Regions from separate parts of the Streptomyces sp. NPDC050856 genome, predicted to be linked through region 1. Evidence: riboswitches for the same ligand, from Rfam matches in the RefSeq annotation. Region 1 holds a riboswitch; the other holds the start of a gene.
What was found. A riboswitch is a leader RNA that binds a small molecule or an ion and turns the genes downstream of it on or off. The one in region 1 is predicted to bind cyclic di-AMP.

Region 1 (4,003 bases):
CCGCCGCGCAGTGCATCAGCGCCGGGACGCTGTCCTCGGCCAGGGCGTGCAGGACCCGGCTGTGCTCGGCGGTGCGCCCCTTGATGATGACGCGGTACGACGCGGTCATCCGCGCCGCCGCCTTTCCGTCCGCCAGGATGTCCCTGAGCTGGTCGATGTCGCCGTCGCGGACCATCGTCCAGAACTCCGCGCCGTCGGCCGGGTCGGTGAGCGGGATGTTCACGTTCCGTACGCCGGGCAGCTCGACGTCGGGGCCTTCCAGCTTCTGGTCGGCGGCGTTGCGGAAGTCGAAGACGGTGTGCAGACCGAGGCCCGCCAGGAACGCCGCGTCCTCGGCGGTGGCGTGCGCCAGGTGGCCGCTGCGGAACAGCCGGCCATGGCGCACCCGGCGCCCGTCCACGGTCGGAAGCCCGCCCACGTCACGGAAGTTGCGCACCCCGGTCAGTGCGGGTTCGGTCGAGGGAACCTGTGGCAGCTGCTGTGTCACGGGGGCTCCTGACGTGTCTGCCGTCGGCGCTGGTCGCCGACGATGTCGCTGGTCCGACGATACGACATCGGTACCTCGGGCAATCGTCCCCGGCACGGGCGCGGTTCCCTTGCCCGCGCCGGGGGCCGCGCCGGAAGGTGTGCGGGTCTGGCCGGTGCTGTGCGACCCCTGGGGGCCGCATGATCGAGACGGTGGGGGAGCGGCGGCGGATCCGGCTGCTCACCGGGGCGACGAGCGGCTACGCGCTGCATCTGACGGACACCGACGAGCTGCTCCACCCGCACTGGGGCCGCGTGTCACGGCCGCCGGCGCCGAGGCGCTCGCGGCGCGGCCGCTGCCTCAGTACCGGCCCTTCGAGTCGCGGCTCGACGGGCACGAGGAGTACCCGGTGGAGGGCGGGCCGCGTTTCGCGCGGCCCGCCCCGGCCGTCCGTCGACACCTCCCGGGAGCGGCAGTCGGCGCTCGCCCGCCGGGCCGCCGCCCTGGGCGTCGAGCTGTTCGTGGACGACGACGGCTGGTTCCGGGGGCGCGCCGGCGACCGGTCCGGGCGGGGGGACTGGGAGCCGGACCCGGACCGCTTCCCCGGCGGCCTGCGGCCCCTGGCGGACGAAGTGCACGGGCTCGGCACGGGGTGCGGCATCCGGGTCGAGCCGGAGATGGCCAAGCCCGACAGCGACCTCCACCGCGCCCGCCCCGACTGGGCGCAGCACCGGCCGGGTCGCCGCGGGACCGAGTTCCGCAACCAGCTGGTGCTCAACCTCGCCCGGCCGGACGGGCGGGAGCACCTGTGGGAACGGCTGCACGGGCTGCTGTCGTCCACCCCCGTCGACTTCGTGAAGTCGGACTCCAACCGGTGCTTCACGGACGCCGGCTGGCCGGGGGAGCCCTACCCGGAACGGCTCCGGGTCGAGCATGTCCGCGCGCTGTACGACCTGCTGGACCGGCTGCGCGCGGCACGTCCCGGTGTCGCCTTCGCGTCCTGCTCGGGCGGCGGCGGCCGGGTGGACCTGGGGGTCCTCTCCCGGACCGACCAGGTGTGGACCTCCGACAACACCGACCCGCTGGACCGGCTCGCCGTCCAGTACGGCTTCGGCCAGCTCCACCCGGCCCGGGTCATGGCCGCCTGGGTCACCGACAGCCCCGACGTCCACCTCAACGGGCGGACCGGCTCTTCGCGCCTCCGGTTCGTCAGCGCCATGGCCGGGGTGCTGGGCCTGGGTGGTGACCTGACGCGGTGGAGCGTGCGGGAGCTGGACGAGGCGCGGCGGTGGGTGGAGCTCCACAAGAGCATCAGGCCCGTGGTGCGGCTCGGTGAGCTCCACCGGCTGCGGGCACCGGGGGGCGACGGGCTGAGCACCGTGCAGTGCGCCCTCGGTGACGACGTCGTCGTACTGGCCTGGCTCCCGGCGCAGCGCCACGGGGAGCCGCCACCCCCGGTGCGGCGCGCGGGCTCGACCCGCGGGCGGGCTGCGTGTGCCGGGACACCGGCGAACCGCACCGGGGTTCTGTCCTGATTCACCATGTTTTGCCCACCGGGTTGACCGGTGACCTGGATGCGACCGTCATCCGGCTGCGCCGGGGGTGTTGAGCGGACTCGGTGGAGATAGTGGCTTCTGTCCGTATTGAGGCTTAGGTGTAACGTGCCCCAAAAATAGGGTAGATGGGGCGAGGGGCGTGAGCAGCGTCATAACGGTGACGGTCCGTGGCGAAAGCCCGGACCCAAATTCCGTGCGCAGAACGGAAATGCATGATCCGTAATCCACGCAGGGTGACCGGAATTACGCAGCGCCCCGCCGGCGGGGAATGCGCCGGGGAAAGGGGCGGCTTGTTCCGGCCGACCCGGCTGCCTTACGGTCACGGCAATCCGGCCGGACCGCCGAATCCTGCCACCGGTCGGAATTCGCACCCACCCACGCGCGGCAGGAGCGGGGGACCCAGGTAGTTCGCCGATCCCGGAATTCCGGGACCGGCTCGGGGTGAAGTCGCGTCGACCACGCGGCCGGGCAGCTCCAGCCCGAACCCGACAGCTCACCTCGCAGGCGCCGGAGAGGAATGCACCATGCCCGCGAAGGGTAAGCACCGCCGTCCCAAGTCCAGCCCCCTCACGCGCGGTTTCGTCGCCGCCGGTACGGGCGGCGCCGCCATCGCGCTCCCGCTGCTCGGCGCCACCGGCGCCCACGCCGCCTCGACGAGCGCCCCGGCCGCCGCACCGCAGCAGGCCGCAACCGCCGCCGCCGAGACCGCCCCCGCGTCCGCGCAGAAGGCCGTGCGGAAGGCCGCCCCCCGGACGTACACCGTGGCCGCCGGGGACTACCTCGCCAAGATCGCGCACAACAAGAACGTCAAGGGCGGCTGGCAGCAGCTGTACCGCGACAACCGCCAGGTGATCGGCGAGGACCCCGCCCTGATCCTGCCCGGCATGAAGCTCACGCTGGGCGCCAAGCCCTCCGCGAAGGCCGCCCCCGCCAAGCCCGAGGCGGCCCCGGCCGAGCCGAAGGCGGCGGAGACCCGGACCGAGTCCCGCGCCTCCCGCTCCGCCACCAAGGCACAGGCGCCCGCCCAGCCGCAGACCAGCGGCTCCGGCTTCACCGCCCCGGTCTCCGCCGGTGTCACCACCCCCTACCGCGCCTCCGGCTCCATGTGGTCCTCCGGTTACCACACCGGTGTCGACTTCGCGGCCCCCTCCGGCAGCACCGTGAAGGCGGTCGGCCCCGGCACCGTCGTCTCCGCCGGCTGGAGCGGCGCCTACGGCAACGAGGTCGTCATCCAGCACAGCGACGGCAACTACTCGCAGTACGCCCACCTCTCCTCGCTGTCCGTCTCGGCCGGCCAGACCGTGACCGGCGGCCAGCAGATCGGACTGTCCGGCTCCACCGGCAACTCCAGCGGCCCGCACCTGCACTTCGAGATCCGCACCGGACCCGGCTACGGCTCCGACATCGACCCGGTGGCCTACCTGCGCCAGCACGGCGTCTCCGTCTGACGCCCCCTCGGGCCCCGCCCGACCCCCCGCCGCCCGGCACCCCGACGACCAGGGAGCCGGGCAGCGGCGTATTCCGGCTTGGCCAACTCTTGACCGGTGGCGTATCTCACCATCCGTCAACCCCTCTTACGGTCGCGTAGGTCACATCGCGGGGTGAAGGATGTGGTGCCGTGGCAGACGATTCGACATTCAGAGACAGGAACGCGCACAGATACGTATTCGGGTCGTACGCGGCGATCGGTGACAGCTTCACCGAGGGCGTGGGGGACCCCGGACCGGACGGACGGTTCGTCGGCTGGGCGGACCGGCTCGCGGTCCTGCTCGCCGACCGGATCCCGGAGCCGGAGGACTTCCGGTACGCCAACCTGGCGGTACGCGGCCGGCTGCTCGACCAGATCGTCGAGGAACAGGTGCCCAGGGCCAAACAGCTCGCTCCCGACCTGGTGACCTTCTGCGCGGGCGGCAACGACATCATCCGGCCCGGCAGCGACCCCGACGAGGTGGCCGAGCGCTTCGAGCGGGCCGTCGCCGAC
Region 2 (4,003 bases), on a different contig from region 1:
TACATCCTGTACATTTTCTACAGAGAGAGACAGCCATGACCCGCCCCGCCTCCCGTCACGTCCTGCCCGAGTTCACCGAGCGCACCGGCTCGGGGATCCGCACTCTCGATCCGTACGGAAAGCTGTTCGAGGAGCGGATCATCCTCCTCGGCACCCCCGTCGACGACGCCGCCGCCGGCGATGTCGTCGCCCAGCTGCTGCACCTGGAACACGCCGCGCCCGACCGGGACATCTCGCTCTGCGTCAACTCCCCGGGCGGTCCGGTCGACGCCATGGTCGCGATCCACGACACGATGCGGATCATCACCTGCGACGTCGCGACGACCTGTCTGGGCCAGGCGGCCGGCACCGCCGCCGTCCTGCTGGCCGCCGGAGCGCCCGGCAAGCGCCTGGCCCTGCCCGGCGCGCGGGTGGTCGTCCGGCAGCCGGCCGTCGAGGAGCCGCTGCGCGGGCAGCCGTCGGATCTCGCGCTCCGGGCCGCGGAACTGCTGCGACTGCGCGGCCGGCTCGCCGGGCTGCTCGCGGAGCACACCGGCCACGCCCCGGAGCGGATCGAGGCCGACATCGAGCGCGACACGGTCCTGGACGCCGCCGGCGCCCTGGCGTACGGGCTGGTGGACCAAGTGGTCTCCAGCCGCAGGGGGTGACCCGGTGCTCCCCCCCCGAGCCGCCGCCGCTGCCCGCGCTGACCCGGGCCGAGGACGAGTTCATCGACGCGTACCTCGGCATGGTCGACCTGCTGGGCCGGGCCAACCCGGCGCGCGCCACCCACACCTATGGCGCCCTGCGCGCCGCGCAGGCCCTGGTCGGGCGCGCGACGGCGCTGCGCGACGCACTGGCGCTGATGCACCAACGCGGTGAGAGCGAGGTGCACTCGGGAACGCTGACACGCGCCCTGCGGATGCTGGACGGCGAACGGCGCGCCGAACGGGTGACGGTGCCTCAGGACCCCGTCGTCTGACGGATGTCGGCCGGCGCGACCGGACGCACCGACGGCGGAACCACCGGCCACGTTCGGCGTAGGCAGAAGAGGGAATTCCGTGCCGCACGAGTTGCGCACCGCGTGTACACACCTGGCGGAATATCACGTTCCAGTGCTGGTACGGGGATCGCCACCCGGCCTGCGCGTGGCGCCAAAAGCCCTCTGTCCACCCGAACGGATCAGTCGTGAGGAGCCTCACAAAACGCCGTTTCGGCTCGGCATTTCGCTCGTTGATGGGTCAAGATCCGTGACGACGACAAGCCCCCGCCACCGCGGCGGGGCGGTCCGGGCGGACGCCGAGTCCTGCCGCCGTCCGGATGACTGGTCGATGGAAGTGCATCGGCAGGAGTGGAGGACCCAAGCAGTTCGGGGTGACCGGAACCGTTCCGGTTCGGTCGTCCCTTGGGGTGAAGCCGCGTGAGCGGCCGGGCATCTTCGTTCTGCCCGAACCCGACAGGTCATCCTTCACAGGCGGCTGACGAAGGGTTGCGCGATGACTGCGCAGATTCATGTCCCGTCCCTGCTGTCCCGGGCCGGTGCCGTCTCGGCACTCACCCTCGCCGCCGTCGGCGGCACGATGCTGGCGCCCGGCGCCACGTCGGAGGCCCAGGCGGCACCGGCGCACGCGAGCAAGGCGCTGAACGTCGCCGCGTCCAAGAAGGGCGCGCCGTACAAGTACGGAGCGGCGGGTCCGTCCCGGTTCGACTGCTCCGGCCTGACTCTCTACTCGTACAAGAAGGCCGGCAAGAGCCTGCCGCGCACGGCGCAGCAGCAGTACAACAAGACCCGTCACATCTCGGCGTCCAGCCGCCAGAAGGGTGATCTCGTCTTCTTCCACTCCGGCCGCAACGTGTACCACGTGGGCATCTACGCCGGTAGCAACAAGATCTGGCACTCGCCGAAGTCGGGCTCGGTGGTGAAGCTCGACAAGATCTGGTCGAAGTCGGTCTGGTACGGACGCGTGCGCTGATCGCCCGCTGACGCGACCGAAGCGCCGCGGTACAGGGGACGCGCGTCCCGCGAGGCCGGTGAGAGCCCCTGTGCCGCGTCCCCGGCGCGCCGCTGGAGCGCGCCGGGGACGCGCAGCCCCCGGCGGCGCGGCACGACCCGGGGCGTCCCCGGCGCCGGAGCGGCGGCCGGCGCCCTCCCGGTGCGGCGAGCCCGCCGCGGGACGGCCCTCGAACGGCCCCCGGCGCCAGGGGGACGGTGGCCGGATCTCCGGCCGGGCGGGGACCAGGGCCTCGCGGGTGGCACCCCGCCGGGTGCGGCTCAGCTCTGGACGGGCGCCGTCCAGGGCAGGGCGATCCACACGGTCTTCCCGCCCTCCGCCGTCGGGGTGACCGAGAGCCGGCCCCCGCATTCGGCGGCGAGCCAGCGGATGATGACCATCCCCCTGCCGTTGTCCTGCTGGACGGCGGCCGGCAGCCGTCGGGGCCAGCGCGGGTGACTGTCGGTGACACCGATGCGCAGTTGCTCGTCCCGCTCCAGGCGTACGTCCACCGTGAAGGTGGGCGACTGGCCGAAGGTGTGCTGGACGGCGTTGGTGGCGAGCTCGGAGACGATCAGCCGGACCGTGTCGGCCGTCTCGGCCTCACCCGGCAGGCCCCACTCGGCCAGGACGTCCGCCACGTACCTCCGGGCGGCGGATACCGAGGCGGGATCGCTCGGCAGAGTGACGGAGGCTTCCTGGTGGTCTGCCATGGCGACGCTGTCCCTTTCCCACCGGGGCCGGTTTCCGACACGGAGCGGATGTCTTTCGCGGCCGGCCTCGGATTGCGCTTCGCGCCAGAGTGCCACTTATGTCGCCGCCCGTGGGGCCGATCCGGCAAGAGCTGCATATATCTGTCGCTCGAAGCGGTGAACCCTGCTACGCGAGAACGGATTGGGGCGGCAGACTGAGGGGTTGACCGGCTGACCGGTCGGGCGCGGGGAGCGGGAGGAGGCGGTCGTGCGCAGCACGCGGCACGGACCGGCGGTGCGCCGGCGCAAGCTGGGTGAGGAGTTGCGCGGACTGCGCCTGGGTGCGGGCCTGACCAGCCGGGAAGCCGCCCGGCTGGTCGGCTGGCACCAGTCGAAGGTGAGCCGGATCGAGACCGGTACGAGCGGGGTGAGCGGCGCCGACGTGACCCGGCTGCTCGATGTGTACGGGGTGCGCGAGCCACGGCTGCGGGCGCTGCTGGAGGCGCTGGCCGGCGCGGCGGACGGCGGGGGGCCGGGCTGGTGGCACGCGTACCGCGGGGTGCTGTCGCCCCCGTACCGCGACTTCATCAGCCTGGAGGCGCAGGCCTGCTCGGCGCGCACGCTGGAGACGTCGGTGGTGCCCGGCCTGCTGCAGACGCCCGACTACGCGCGGGCGGTGACCCGGGCGGCGCTGGAGGGGTGGCCGGCGGCGACCGTCGACTCCCTGGTGCGGGTGCGGATCGCCCGTCAGGAGGTGCTGCGCGCCGATCCGCCGCTGCGGCTGGAGGCGGTGCTCGACGAGGCGGTGCTGCGGCGGGAGGTGGGCGGCCGCGCGGTGATGCGGGAGCAGCTCCGGCGGCTGCGGGAGCTGGCCGGGTTGCCGCACGTGCGGTTGCAGGTGCTGCCGTTCACACTCGGGGGTTACGTCGGCCTCTCCGGATCTTTCGTTATTTTCTCCTTTCCGAACATTTCTGATCTGGATGTGGTTGCTCTAGACCACTTGACGAGTAGCCTCTATCTCGAACGCACGGAAGACCTCGAGGCGTACTGCGCCGCGTTCCGCACCATGCGGGCGCGCGCCCTCACGCCCGAGGAGTCGTCCGAACTCATCGCCGGGATCGGTGACGGCGCGTAGGGAGAGGCACCCCACATGTCTGCTTACCTCGCACACCACGACGGCCTGCGATGGCGGCGCAGCAGCCGCAGCGTGGGCATGAACAACTGCGTCGAGGCCGCCCGCCTCGGCCCCGGACGGCTGGCCGTCCGGGACTCCAAGCACCTCACCGGCCCGCCGCTGCGGTTCTCCGCGGCGGCCTGGACCTCCTTCGTCTCCTCCCTGCG

Region 2: another riboswitch for cyclic di-AMP. It lies ahead of AB0H53_RS05800 (C40 family peptidase); the one in region 1 lies ahead of AB0H53_RS25140 (LysM peptidoglycan-binding domain-containing M23 family metallopeptidase).

Annotation. Positions count from the first base shown of each region.
Region 1 covers NZ_JBFAGV010000035.1:15,241-19,243, reverse strand. Annotated here, with positions in the region: gene AB0H53_RS25150 (tyrosine-protein phosphatase) at 1-487, opposite strand, end outside; partial or broken gene AB0H53_RS25145 (alpha-galactosidase) at 667-2,075, shown strand; cyclic di-AMP (ydaO/yuaA leader) riboswitch at 2,385-2,542, shown strand; gene AB0H53_RS25140 (LysM peptidoglycan-binding domain-containing M23 family metallopeptidase) at 2,547-3,470, shown strand; gene AB0H53_RS25135 (SGNH/GDSL hydrolase family protein) at 3,641-4,003, shown strand, end outside.
Region 2 covers NZ_JBFAGV010000004.1:221,635-225,637, forward strand. Annotated here, with positions in the region: gene AB0H53_RS05790 (ATP-dependent Clp protease proteolytic subunit) at 36-647, shown strand; gene AB0H53_RS05795 (hypothetical protein) at 644-961, shown strand; cyclic di-AMP (ydaO/yuaA leader) riboswitch at 1,280-1,472, shown strand; gene AB0H53_RS05800 (C40 family peptidase) at 1,476-1,952, shown strand; gene AB0H53_RS05805 (ATP-binding protein) at 2,252-2,683, opposite strand; gene AB0H53_RS05810 (helix-turn-helix transcriptional regulator) at 2,931-3,797, shown strand; gene AB0H53_RS05815 (DUF397 domain-containing protein) at 3,813-4,003, shown strand, end outside.